3 regions of the Pseudomonas sp. CFBP 5748 genome follow, and region 3 is predicted to be linked to each of the others. Evidence: predicted binding sites of a transcription regulator. Region 3 holds the regulator's gene; each other region holds the start of a gene.
The links. The regulator sigma-54, encoded in region 3, starts transcription at its own class of promoters, with help from an activator protein. The targets are predictions, from matches to a motif close to ANTGGCATNNANNTTGCTNT.

Region 1: glnK (P-II family nitrogen regulator) is a predicted target of sigma-54. The motif match lies at 2,702-2,721, and genes of this name have one in related genera.
Region 2: ACWNZ1_RS28825 (circularly permuted type 2 ATP-grasp protein) is a predicted target of sigma-54. The motif match lies at 3,169-3,188, and genes of this name have one in related genera.

The regions. Positions count from the first base shown of each region.
Region 1 covers NZ_JBSPTN010000004.1:207,252-211,773, forward strand. Annotated here, with positions in the region: gene sutA (transcriptional regulator SutA) at 1-54, opposite strand, end outside; gene ACWNZ1_RS11015 (secondary thiamine-phosphate synthase enzyme YjbQ) at 156-581, opposite strand; gene ACWNZ1_RS11020 (ammonium transporter) at 794-2,128, opposite strand; gene glnK (P-II family nitrogen regulator) at 2,162-2,500, opposite strand; gene ACWNZ1_RS11030 (accessory factor UbiK family protein) at 2,916-3,176, shown strand; gene ACWNZ1_RS11035 (sensor histidine kinase) at 3,195-4,472, opposite strand.
Region 2 covers NZ_JBSPTN010000021.1:63,483-68,004, reverse strand. Annotated here, with positions in the region: gene ACWNZ1_RS28855 (aminotransferase-like domain-containing protein) at 1-385, shown strand, start outside; gene ACWNZ1_RS28850 (translation initiation factor 2) at 471-941, shown strand; gene ACWNZ1_RS28845 (YkgJ family cysteine cluster protein) at 1,089-1,343, shown strand; gene ACWNZ1_RS28840 (START domain-containing protein) at 1,383-1,991, shown strand; gene ACWNZ1_RS28835 (hypothetical protein) at 2,131-2,367, shown strand; gene ACWNZ1_RS28830 (ribonuclease E inhibitor RraB) at 2,571-2,912, shown strand; gene ACWNZ1_RS28825 (circularly permuted type 2 ATP-grasp protein) at 3,219-4,522, shown strand, end outside.
Region 3 covers NZ_JBSPTN010000008.1:36,108-40,629, forward strand. Annotated here, with positions in the region: gene ACWNZ1_RS18970 (ZIP family metal transporter) at 1-39, shown strand, start outside; gene ACWNZ1_RS18975 (HPr family phosphocarrier protein) at 233-508, opposite strand; gene rapZ (RNase adapter RapZ) at 524-1,381, opposite strand; gene ptsN (PTS IIA-like nitrogen regulatory protein PtsN) at 1,384-1,848, opposite strand; gene hpf (ribosome hibernation-promoting factor, HPF/YfiA family) at 1,861-2,169, opposite strand; gene ACWNZ1_RS18995 (RNA polymerase factor sigma-54) at 2,246-3,739, opposite strand; gene lptB (LPS export ABC transporter ATP-binding protein) at 3,904-4,522, opposite strand, start outside.

The sequences.
Region 1 (4,522 bases), on a different contig from region 3:
CTCGTCTTCGTCACCTACTTCGAGGTCGTCGTTTTCCAGATCATCGTCGCTCATGTTCTACCTCATGACTTGCGAAAAGCAGATTAGTTATAGCCCAGCTTCGCCATCTGTCGAAGGCTGCCAGAAAAAATTCAACATCCGCCGGCAATCAGCGGTTATGCCCCATCACCGTACAAAGTGGCGAGGACTCTACGAGCACCGCCATGATCCCGGTGCTCGCCCAGATAGACACCTTGCCAGGTACCCAGCGCCAGCCGTCCTGCCGTGATCGGCAGGCTGAGCTGACAACCAAGCACGCTAGCCTTGAAGTGCGCCGGGAGGTCGTCAAGGCCTTCGTCGTTGTGCTCATAATCGGCGGTTCCTTGTGGGATCAGCCGATTGAAAAACCGTTCGAAGTCTCGACGTACCGCCGGATCGGCGTTCTCGTTGATGGTCAACGAGGCCGAGGTATGCTGCAGCCACAGATGCAACAGACCGACACGACACGCCTGGAGTTCAGGCAGGCCGGCGAGTAACTCGTCCGTTACCAGATGAAAGCCCCGAGGCCTTGCCCGCAGGGTTATCAGCGTCTGTTGCCACATACAGATCTCCGCACGTTCGGCGCGCATTCTAGCGCGCTCTGGGAAAAAACAAAGGGCCTAATGCGCCTGCTTCCATGTAAGCCTTTGGCCGCAGAAAAACCCATGTCGCCTACACAACAAAAGGCGTCGGAAAAACCAGCACTCTGTGTGAGCACTGACAAATTCCAGACAAAAAAATGCCCGGCAAGCCGGGCATTTTTTATTGCGTGTGCTTACAGGTTGTAGCCACGCTCGTTGTGCTGGGCCAAGTCCAGGCCCACGGCTTCTTCTTCCTCGGAGACACGCAGACCCATGACGGCGTCCAGCACCTTGAGGATGATGAAGGTGACGATCGCGGTGTAAACCACCGTGAAGGCCACACCTTTGAATTGAATCCACACTTGCGCACCGATATCGGTCACGGTGCCGAAGCCACCCAGGGCCGGTGCTGCAAACACGCCGGTCAGGATCGCGCCGAGGATACCGCCAATGCCGTGCACACCGAAGGCGTCCAGGGAATCGTCATAGCCGAGTTTGCGCTTGAGGGTGGTTGCGCAGAAGAAGCACACCACGCCCGCCGCCAGACCGATGACCAGAGCACCCATCGGGCCCACGGTGCCGGCAGCCGGAGTGATCGCAACCAGACCCGCTACCACGCCCGAGGCAATGCCCAGTGCGCTTGGCTTGCCGTGGGTGATCCACTCGGCAAACATCCAGCCCAATGCAGCGGCGGCAGTGGCAATCTGAGTCACCAGCATCGCCATGCCGGCGGTGCCGTTGGCGGCGACGGCGGAGCCGGCGTTGAAGCCAAACCAGCCAACCCACAGCATGGCAGCGCCCATCAGGGTGTAACCGAGGTTATGCGGCGCCATCGGCGTGGTCGGGAAGCCTTTGCGCTTGCCCAGCACCAGGCACGCCACCAGGCCGGCGATACCGGCGTTGATGTGCACCACGGTGCCGCCGGCGAAGTCCAGCACGCCCCAGTCCCATAGCAGGCCGCCGTTACCGGACCAGACCATGTGTGCAATCGGCGCATACACCAGAGTGAACCACACGCCCATGAAGATCAGCATGGCGGAGAACTTCATCCGCTCGGCGAAGGCGCCGACGATCAGGGCCGGGGTGATGATGGCGAAGGTCATCTGGAAGGTGATGAACACCGCTTCAGGGAACAGCGCCGCCGGACCGGTCAGGCTGGACGGGGTGACACCCGCCAGGAAGGCTTTGCCCAGGCCGCCCACGAAGGAGTTGAAGTTGACGACGCCCTGCTCCATGCCCGTGGTGTCGAACGCGATGCTGTAGCCATAAATGACCCACAGGACGCTGATCAGACCGGTAATGGCGAAGCACTGCATCATCACGGAAAGAAGGTTTTTCGACCGAACCATGCCGCCGTAGAACAGCGCCAGGCCGGGAATGGTCATGAACAGTACAAGAATCGTGGCAGTCAGCATCCAGGCGGTATCGCCGGAGTTCAGGACTGGGGCTGCCGCTTCTTCTGCCATGGCCAGGCCAGGCATTGCGAAGGACAACAGGGCTCCTAGCCCTGCGAATTTACGCAGAGTCATATTGTTTTCTCCTGGGGCGTTGGGTTTGGCGGCTTAAATAGCGTCGGTATCGGTTTCGCCGGTACGGATGCGAATAGCCTGTTCCAGATTGACCACAAAGATTTTTCCGTCACCGATCTTGCCGGTGTTGGCGGCCTTGGTGATCGCCTCGATCACCCGGTCAAGATCCTTGTCGTCAATGGCGACATCGATCTTCACCTTGGGCAGGAAATCGACCACGTATTCCGCGCCACGATACAGCTCGGTGTGACCTTTCTGCCGACCGAAGCCTTTGACCTCAGTAACGGTAATGCCCTGCACGCCGATCTCGGACAACGACTCGCGCACGTCGTCCAACTTGAACGGCTTGATGATGGCAGTGACTAGCTTCATGAAACTCTCTCCCGAATTGGTGGACTTGCCCCAGGAAAACAAACCCGACTCAAGTCTAAGCGCAGTGCCTGGCTTTGTAACGCATCGTCGGCCCAAGTAGCCCGACAGGTGCCAGTTAACCGCTCCTGACGAAACTCCCCGCTCCGCCTGCTGCACTGCATTCGTCACAACGACTGCATCAGTGCATGGGTCATCAGCCTCTAAGCAGAAAGCTTGCCATCTGTGCCCAAACCCTCTGATTTCAGCCTCTTGGCCACCGCGCCCGCGTGCGCCGCACCACGAACCACAGCGATACGCACAACAACAGTGCAGCGATGCCCGACCCTATGCGCGAAAAGCGTGCATCCCTTGCGCGCAAATTGACTATAGACACTGCGTGGTACACTGCCCGCCATCGTTTTCAGGACACCTGCACATGCTTGCGCCCAAAGATCTCCTCGACGCCCTGAGCGGCCACGCCTCCCGCCTCTTGAGCGGTGATACTCCACTGCCCAAAAGCGAAATAGAAAGCCAGTTCAAGGCCCTGCTGCAAAGCGGGTTCAGCAAGCTGGACCTGGTGAGCCGGGAAGAATTCGACAGTCAGATGGTCGTGCTGGCCCGAACCCGGGCGCGGCTCGAAAGCCTGGAGGCCAAGGTCGCGGAAATGGAAGCGCGACTGGCTCCAGCACAGGAGTAAGCCGCCCGGGCTGGCGGCTCAACCACTCGCGACCCGCTGGGATGAGCCTTGGGCAAGCGCCAGCGGCAACTCCAGGATAAAGAGCGCGCCCTTGCCCGGCCCCGCGCTCAGTGCCGTCAGCTCACCGCCCATCTCGTGCGCGGCCAGGATGCAGCTGTGCAGGCCAAAGCCATGACCATCGGCGCGCGTCGTGAAGCCGTGCTCGAACACCCGTCCAAGATTCTCCGTCGAAATCCCCTCGCCGTTGTCCTCCACTTCGACCCGCACGCGCGTGTCGTCAACGACCTTCAGACGCAGGGTAATCCGCGACGGCCGCCCCGCGCCCGAGCCCAGTGCCTGCTGGGCGTTGTTGATCAGATTGACCAGAATCTGCAGCACTTTGTGCTTGTCCAGCGGCATTGTCGGGACATCATCGAACTCCTTGACCAGCGTTACCTGATGGAGGGCAAGGGACACATCGCAAATGCGTACCACATCCTCGACCAGTTCTCGCAGCGAGCCCGGTTCCAGCACGCTGGAGTTGCCGGCGTAGGACTGCTGGGTGGCGACGATCTCCTTGATGTGGTCGATTCGCCGGGTCAACTGCGCCAGCTCGGCGATCATGCTGTGTTGTTCGACTGCCAGGGCCTCGGCCAGCTTGCCGAGATAGTCCGGTAGCGCGCGGCCTTTTGGATCGCTGCTGATGAAGTCGCCGAGATCATCGGGGTGCTCCTTCATCAATTGAACGACCTTGGCGACCCCCGGCCCTTTGGAGGTATGCACCTTCTCGTACAGGACCTGGGCCGACACGTTGACGCTATTGAGCACATTGCCCACGTTGTGCAGCACATTGGTGGCGATTTCAGCCATGCCGGCCCGGCGCGCAGTGGTGACCAGTTCGGCCTGCGCCTCGCGCAACTCGTCGTTGACCTTGGCCAGTTGCTGCGGGCTGGGGATTTTCAGGGCGGCGGGCACCAGCCGGATCAGCAGGATGGCGGTAATCACCGAGGCCATCGCAGTGATCACCTTGACCAGCGCCGATAGCCAATAATAAGGCTGCCAGATGGTCAGGATTTCCATCACATGGCTGGTGCCGCAGGCCAGGATAAACACGCCAAAAGCCGTCAGCATCCAGTCAAAAGGCACGTCTTTGCGCTTGTGGATGAAGTAGATCAGCGTGAAGGGAATGGTGACGTAGGAGAGGGTGATCAAACCATCGGCGATCACATTGGTCCACAGCAAATCCGGGCGCCACATATAGCAATGCCCATGGGGGATAAAGCGCTTGTCGGTCAACAGCGCCAGCAGATCGTTCATGGGCCACCTCCTCGTAGCGCCGCTGATACCGCCAAGTGCCGATGGGGCAA
Region 2 (4,522 bases), on a different contig from region 3:
GGGCATCGCGGCATATCTGGAAAATGGCGGTTATGACCGGCACCTGCGCTATATCCGCCAGGAGTACCGCAAGAACCTCAGCGCTTTTCAGCTGGCGGTGCAGCAATATTTCCCCGAAGGCACGCAAATGAGCCGCCCCAACGGAGGCTTCATCCTGTGGGTCAGCCTGCCGGGACGGGTCAACACCCAGGAATTGCATGTGCGGGCGTTGCAGCAAGGCATCAGTATCGCGCCAGGGCTGATTTTCAGTAATACCGAGCAGTTCAATCACTGCATCCGTCTGAATTGCGGCACACCCTGGAACCGCGAGGCGGAGCGAGCCTTGATGACGCTGGGCCTGCTGGCCACTCAATTGTGCCAAGAGACTGCCAACGGATTTTTATAGGAATCAGCGGCTTAGTCTGATGTGCTTGTCAGCGCCTCATTATCAGGCGAGCATGGCGGTCTCTGCCGTAAGTACCGTTGTGTTTATGAAAGCCATTGCTCCTGCTGCCTGGGTTTTGATCGGCCTGTTGACCGCCTTCCATACGGGAGGCGTCGTGGCGGCTTCGGCGCAGGAGAAACCCGTCGCCAGCGCGACGAGTAATGCGCCGAAAAAAACGGCGGTGGTCAAGAAGGCTCCCGCGAAAAAAACGGCGGCGAAGAAAAAACGCGCGCCCATCGCTTCCAAGAGCAAATCCGCCCATGAGGTTGCCAAGACTCCATTACCAGCGGCCAAGCTGGATTTGAGCTTGCCCCATGACATGGTCGAGGAACTGCAACCGCCGGGTAAGGTGCAGTCAGCTAAAAACCAGCCACTGTTGCCGTCCATGTTCGGGGAGAAACCCGGACCGTTCCAACTCAATGGGCGTTTGCTGAGCAATGAGATGCAACTGCCGCTGCGCAATCAGGAGCGCAATGAAGTGGAAGGCGCGGCACTGGAGTTCGAATTCAAGCAGTGAACCTTGCCATGCATGCAGCTCGTCGCTGACCGTTCGGTCATCTCGCCGTGGGCGAAAAAACCTGCGGACTTTAATTTTAAACGAGTGTTTTAGCCGTTACTCTGTGCGCTGTTACCAACCATTACCTGTCGTGAGGATGTTGTCGTCATGAAATGCCGTGAAGGCTGTGGCGCCTGCTGCATCGCCCCGTCCATCAGTTCCCCGATCCCTGGCATGCCCCAAGGCAAACCGGCGGGAGAACGCTGCGCGCAGTTGTCGGTCGACAATCTGTGCCGGATCTTCGGCCAGCCGGAACGCCCCGCGGTGTGCTCGGCGTTCGAGGCCGACATCGAGGTCTGTGGCAGCAGCAGCGAAGACGCCATCCGACTGATCGGTTGGTGGGAGCAAGTCACGGCAGCGTAATGGGTCAATGATCAGAACTTGGACAATAAGGAAAAAACTATGGGTTCGCTGCATCGTATGGCTGTGTTGTGTGGCTTGACCGTGTTGTTGGCAACCGCCAGCGCTCAGGCAGAGGACTGGCAGGTCGCCAAGGAGAAGGACGGTATCAAGGTATCCCTGAGTGAAGTGGCTGGCTCCAAGTACAAGGCCTACCGCGGCGTGACTGTCATGCAGACCACCATGGCCAAGTTGCGGGCCCTGCAGGAAGATGTCCCGGGTGCCTGCGCCTGGATTCATGAGTGCAAGAGCCAGAAGCTACTCAAGCACGAAGGTGACAAGAGCTGGACCTACACTCAGTTCAATACGCCATGGCCAGTCACTTCCCGAGACTCGGTGCTGGAAGTCACCACCGTCGATGGCGCGGATGGCAGCCTGACCCGCAATCTCAAAGGCGTACCGACCTACGTGCCTGAAGAGAAGGGCTTTGTACGAGTGACCCAGGTCGACGGCTTCTGGAAATTCACCCCCAAGGGCGCGAACCAGGTCGAAGTGACGTACCAGGTCCACACCGAACCCGGTGGCGATGTACCGTCCTGGCTGGCTAACAAGTTCGTGGTGGATGCGCCGTTCAACACCTTGAAAGCGCTGAAGGAGCGCGCCGAAAAGTAATCGGCCATGGTTGCATCAGGAGACCGCCCATGAGGCGGTCTTTTCATGTGTGCCGCCCAACTACCCAGCGGAACGATTGTTCAGCCCTCAATGTCGAGATAGAGGTAAGCCAGGCCCTGAATTGATCGAGGAGACACCGATGCAGAAGTGGGAAATCACTTTCGTGGATGATCACGGCGACACCACTGAAGAACTGTTCGACTGTGACCAGGAGCCCACCATGGAACAGGCCGCACAACTGATTCGCGGACGGCTGTTTCCAGTGGCCAGCGAGTTGGACCTCAATGACCTGGAGGGGCGCACTGAAGACCCGACGGTCAAGAACCTCAAGTCCCAGCACAGCATCGAAATCATCAGCATTACACCGATTTCATGAAAATCGTTGTCTGGCCCCGCTTGGCAGTGGCCACGACTTGCGGCTACTCTGCAAGTGAGATCAGCGAAAGGATCGCTTAGGTCCGGTCTTGTCAGCTACATGCTTGTGTCCCGACGGTAATTTGATGCCGTAACGCCTGCAACTTACGGGTTGCCTGCGCGGGAAGACGGAAAGTCTATCCATCGGTTTTAGGAGGACGTTTCATGAGCACAGCCTATCAAGAAGACATCAGCACCAGCGTGTTGCGCCGCATGAAAGAAGGCGGTTTCGATTTCTCAAAATTCCATCCCATCGAGTTCTACGCCATTTTCCCGGACGAGGAGCGGGCGCGCAGGGCGGCAGGTCAATTTCGGGGCGAATCGCTGAACGCGCAGATCAGTGCACGGGACGACGGGGCTTGGTCATTGGAACTGAGCCGGGTGATGTACGCCACTTACGACGACATCGGAGACTTCGAGCAAGACTTTGAGGCCGTGGTTGAGCCGTTGGGCGGCATCATCGAGGGCTGGGGCGTCAAGCAAGAGATTCGGCGCTTGCAGGCCTGATACTTCACTCACTGCAACCAGAGCAACGGCTGACCTTTGTGTCGGCCGTTTTCATGTCAGCGATCTTACCCCCCAGGTTTTGTACCTAACTGTATCCAAGCCAGGCTATGGCGTTTTTCCGTGTCTATGCTCAGGGGAGCGACGGCCCTGCGCCGCAATGAAGCGGGGGCAGCGGGGTGGGGGGATTTGCCGCACTACAAGAGTGCGCAGCCTCTCAGTGGATAATCCAACCCGTTGATCATAAAGCGTTTATGCCGATGGCACGGGCCTTGCGAAGCCTGATGCCAGGGTGACAAGGAGTACGGCATGATCCGCACTGGTTTTGACGAGATGTACGAGGCCGACGGCCAGGTCCGCCCGCATTATCGGGCGTTTGCCCGTTGGCTGGCCGAAACGCCAGACGAACTTCTGGCACAACGCAGACGCGAAGCGGACCTGTTGTTTCATCGCGCCGGCATTACGTTCACGCTCTATGGGGACGAGCAGGGCACGGAGCGCCTGATCCCTTTCGACACTATCCCGCGCAGTATTCCCGCCAGCGAATGGCGGGTCGTCGAGCGTGGCTGCATCCAGCGGGTCAAGGCACTGAACATGTTCCTGGCCGACCTCTACCATGAGCAACGAATCATCCGGGCCGGCATCATCCCCGCCGAGCAGGTACTGGCCAACGAGCAATATCAACTGGCGATGCAAGGGCTGGATCTGCACCGCGACATCTATGCCCACATTTGCGGCGTCGATCTGGTGCGCGACGGCGATGGCACGTACTACGTACTTGAAGACAATCTTCGTACGCCCAGTGGCGTCAGCTACATGCTTGAAGATCGCAAGATGATGATGCGCCTGTTCCCCGAACTGTTTGCCGCCCAGCGCATCGCCCCCATCGATCATTACCCCAACCTGCTGCTCGACACCCTGAAAAGCGCCAGCCCACTGGATGACCCCAGCGTCGTGGTGCTCACGCCGGGGCGCTTCAACAGTGCATTCTTTGAGCACGCGTTCCTGGCCCGGGAGATGGGCGTGGAACTGGTAGAAGGCGCCGACCTGTTCGTGCGCGACGACAAAGTCTTCATGCGCACCACCGACGGGCCGAAAGCGGTGGATGTGATCTACCGTCGCCTTGACGACGCGTTCCTTGATCCACTGGCCTTCAATCCGGATTCGATGCTCGGGGTGCCAGGGCTGTTGTCGTCCTACCGGTCTGGCAACGTGGTGCTGGCCAATGCCATCGGCACGGGCGTGGCGGACGACAAGTCGGTGTACCCGTTCGTCACCGACATGATCAAGTTTTACCTGGACGAAGAGCCGATCCTGAAGAACGTCCCTACATGGCAGTGTCGTAACCCTGCTGAACTTTCCCACGTACTGGCGAATCTTCCAGATCTGGTGGTCAAGGAAACCCAGGGCTCCGGCGGTTACGGAATGCTGGTGGGGCCGGCGGCGACGACGGCGCAGATCGACGCCTTCCGCGAACGCATCAAGGCCAAGCCGCACGCCTACATCGCCCAGCCGACGCTGTCGCTTTCTACGTGTCCGACCTTTGTCGAAAATGGCATTGCCCCTCGCCACATCGACTTGCGGCCGTTTGTCCTGTCTGGCCGGGAAACCCG
Region 3 (4,522 bases):
TTTTGCTTGATGATGGTGATGGATACGGCGTTGGCGTGACAAATGACGGGGCGCGAACACAGCCGCCTGTGGTGATGTGATTTATCTGTGGAGAGGGGATCTGTGGAAGCAAGGCTTGCCCGCGATGCAGGCGCTGCGATTGTGCAGGTTGGCCGAGTTATCGTTCATCGCGAGCAAGCTTTGCTCCCACAAAAAACCTCGCCACAATGAGTCCGCCTTGAGCCTGGGCCAGTTACTCGCCTTCGTCGAAATAGTTGTTGATCAGCGCCACCAACGCATCCAATGCCTCTTGCGCCTGTTCCCCTTCAGTTTCCAGGTGGATCCTGGTGCCCTTGCCGGCGGCGAGCATCATCATCGCCATGATACTTTTACCGTCGATCGTGGACTCAGGCGTGCGCCCGACCCGGATGGTGGTGTCCTTGAATTGGCCGGCAATCCCAACGAACTTGGCCGACGCGCGGGCATGCAATCCCAGCTTGTTGATGATTTCGATTTCCAGAGCAGGCATCGCGATGTGAATCCTTTAGCTGAGGTCGCGGTGGCGAACCTGGACGTTCTTCAGGGACTGTTGCAGGAGCTGACCCAGGCGTTCGGTCAGGTAGACAGAGCGGTGATGGCCACCGGTGCAGCCGATGGCGATCGTGACGTAGGCACGGTTGCTCGCGGCAAAGCGGGGCAGCCATTTGAGCAGGTAGGTGGAGATATCCTGGAACATTTCCTCGACATCCGGCTGGGCGGCCAGGTAGTCGACCACTGGCTGGTCAAGCCCGGACTGCTCACGCAATTCCGGTTTCCAGTAAGGGTTGGGCAGGCAGCGCACGTCGAACACCAGGTCGGCGTCTACCGGCATGCCACGCTTGAAGCCAAACGACTCCACCAGGAACGCCGTGCCTGGCTCCGGCTGGTTCAGCAGGCGCAACTTGATGGTGTCGCGTAGCTGATACAGGTTCAGGTGCGTGGTGTTGACCTTCAGGTCCGCCAAGTCGGCGATCGGGCTCAGCAGTTGGCTTTCGTCTTGGATGGCTTCGGCCAGGGAACGGCTGGCGTTGCTCAGCGGGTGGCGTCGGCGGGTCTCGGAAAAACGCTTGAGCAACGTCTCTTCATCGGCATCCAGGTACAGCACATCGCACTGGATATGCCGGCTGCGCACTTCCTCGAGCAGTTCAGGAAAGCGCGACAGATGGCTCGGCAGGTTGCGTGCATCAATGGACACCGCCACCAGTGGCTGCGCCAGTTCGGTGTGGATCAATGCACGCTCGGCCAGCTCTGGCAGCAGGCCGGCCGGCAGGTTGTCGATGCAATAGTAGCCGCTGTCCTCAAGGACATTGAGCGCCGTGCTTTTACCGGAGCCGGAGCGGCCACTGACGATGATCATGCGCATGTTTAATGACCGTTCTGCTCGTCCAGGACAACCTGATACAAGGCTTCGTTGCTCGGTGCGCTGCGCAGTTTTTCGCGAACTTCCTTGCGGTCCAGCATGCTGGCGATCTGGCGCAGCAGCTCAAGATGCGCATCGGTCGCCGCTTCCGGGACCAGCAGTACAAACAGCAGGTCGACCGGGGCGCCGTCGATGGCGTCGAAATCTATGGGGGCTTCAAGGTGCAACAGGGCGCTGATGGGCGCACTACAACCCTTGAGGCGGCAGTGGGGAATGGCGATGCCGTTGCCAAAACCGGTAGAACCGAGTTTTTCACGGGCAACCAGGGCCTCGAAGACGTCCTGCATTTCCAGATCCGGCACTTCGCGGTGGATCAGGTTGGCGATTTGTTCGAGGGCTTTCTTTTTACTGCCACCCGGCGCGTTCACCAAGGAACGGCCGGGGGTCAGGATGGATTCTAGTCGGATCATGGATTGGGGGGGTTAACGACCGGTTGCGCCCTGGAGGAGGCTCTGGGTCTTTTCCTTATGCTTTTTAAGTTGGCGATCCAGCTTGTCGGTCAGCAGGTCAATTGCGGCATACATGTCTGAATGCTCCGCGTTGGCAACCACTTCTCCGCCGGGGATATGCAGCGTGGCTTCGATTTTCTGCAGCAGCTTTTCGACGTTCATCGTCACTTGCACGTTGGTGATCTTGTCGAAATGCCTCTCCAATCGTTCGAGTTTTTCGCCGATGTAGGTGCGCAGAGGTTCGGTCACTTCCAGTTGGTGTCCACTGATGTTGACTTGCATACAGCTTCTCCTTCGTTGCCAGTGCATAAAGCGGCAGGCAGAAATGCCTGCCACTGGAACGCTGTGGCGTGGCCCTTTACATCAACCGCTTGCGTTCGCTCGAAGGTGCGATCCCGAGGGATTCGCGGTATTTGGCGACGGTACGGCGGGCCACCTGAATGCCTTGTGCCTCCAGTAAACCAGCGATCTTGCTGTCACTCAACGGCTTTTTCTGATTTTCCGCAGCCACCAGTTTTTTGATGATCGCGCGGATGGCCGTGGATGAGCATTCGCCGCCTTCGGAGGTGCTGACGTGGCTGGAGAAAAAATATTTCAATTCATAGATACCCCGGGGGGTATGCATGAATTTCTGGGTGGTTACCCGGGAAATCGTCGACTCGTGCATGCCTACCGCCTCGGCGATGTCATGCAGGACCAACGGCTTCATCGCTTCGTCGCCGTACTCCAGGAAGCCGCGCTGGTGCTCGACGATCTGGGTGGCGACTTTCATCAGGGTTTCGTTGCGGCTTTGCAGGCTCTTGATGAACCAGCGCGCTTCCTGCAACTGGTTGCGCATGAAGGTGTTGTCGGCGCTGGTGTCGGCGCGCCTGACGAAGCCGGCGTATTGGGCATTGACCCGCAGCTTGGGCACCGATTCCTGGTTGAGCTCCACCAGCCAGCGATCGTTGTGCTTGCGCACGATCACGTCCGGGACTACGTATTCGGGTTCGGTGGACTCAATTTGCGAGCCCGGGCGCGGGTTGAGGCTCTGGACCAGTTCGATGACCTGGCGCAGTTCATCTTCCTTGAGCTTCATGCGGCGCATCAGCTGGCTGTAGTCGCGACCGCCCAACAGGTCGATGTAGTCGGTGACCAGTCGCTTGGCTTCGGTCAGCCAAGGCGTCTTGGCGGGCAGTTGGCGCAGCTGCAGCAGCAGGCATTCACCCAGGTTGCGGGCACCGATACCGGCCGGTTCGAATTGCTGGATGCGGTGCAGGACGGCTTCGATTTCGTCCAGCTCGATATCCAGTTCGGGGTCGAAGGCTTCGAGGATTTCTTCGAGGGTCTCGTCCAGGTAGCCCTGGTTGTTGATGCAGTCGATCAGGGTCACGGCGATCAGGCGATCGGTGTCGGACATCGGCGCAAGGTTCAGCTGCCACAGCAGGTGGCTTTGCAGGCTCTCGCCGGCAGAGGTACGGGTGGTGAAGTCCCACTCGTCGTCGTCACTGCTTGGCAGGTTGCTGGCGCTGGTCTGGTAGACGTCTTCCCAGGCTGTGTCCACGGGCAGGTCGTTGGGGATGCGTTCGTTCCATTCGCCATCCTCGAGGTTATCCACCGTCGGGGCGGCTTCCTGGTAGGACGGTTCCGGGATTTCGGTGTTGGTTTTCTGTTCGGCGTTGTCGGCCAGCGGGTCGGCGTTATCGAAGTCGTCGCCTTCTTCCTGGCGCTCGAGCATCGGATTGGACTCCAAGGCCTCCTGGATTTCCTGTTGCAGGTCCAGGGTCGACAATTGGAGCAGGCGGATGGCCTGTTGCAGCTGCGGTGTCATCGTCAGCTGCTGGCCCATTCTCAAGACTAGCGATGGTTTCATGGCAGGGGCTTAACACCTTATTCGCCGGCGCACATGCGCCATCCACTACAAGGGCGCCGAAGCGCCAAACTTAAGCAAATTATATGCCTGAAACTGGAGTGTTTGCCTAGGGCGTCGCCGTAATAAAATTAAACGACGCCCAGGCGCTTCGCCAGACTCTTTGCTTACAGGCGGAACTCATGGCCCAGATACACTTCCTTGACCAGGTCGTTGGCCAGGATGGCTGCGGAGTCGCCTTCGGCGATCAACTGGCCGTCATTGACGATGTAGGCGGTTTCGCAGATATCCAGCGTTTCACGCACGTTGTGGTCGGTGATCAGCACGCCGATCCCCTTGGCCTTGAGGTGGTGGATGATCTGCTTGATGTCGCCCACCGAAATCGGGTCCACGCCGGCGAACGGTTCGTCGAGCAGGATGAATTTCGGCGAGGTGGCCAGGGCGCGGGCGATTTCCACGCGGCGCCGTTCGCCACCGGACAGGCTCATGCCCAGGTTGTCGCGAATGTGGCTGATGTGGAACTCCTGTAAAAGGCTTTCCAGCTCCTGGCGACGGCCGGCCTTGTCGAGTTCCTTGCGGGTCTCGAGGATGGCCATGATGTTGTCGGCTACCGACAGCTTGCGGAAGATCGATGCTTCCTGTGGCAGATAGCCGATGCCAGCCTTTGCCCGACCGTGCATGGGCTGGTGGCTGACGTCCAGGTCGTCGATCAGCACACGGCCCTGGTCGGCCTGGACCAGGCCGACGATCATGTAGAAGCAGGTGGTCTTGCCCGCGCCGTTAGGG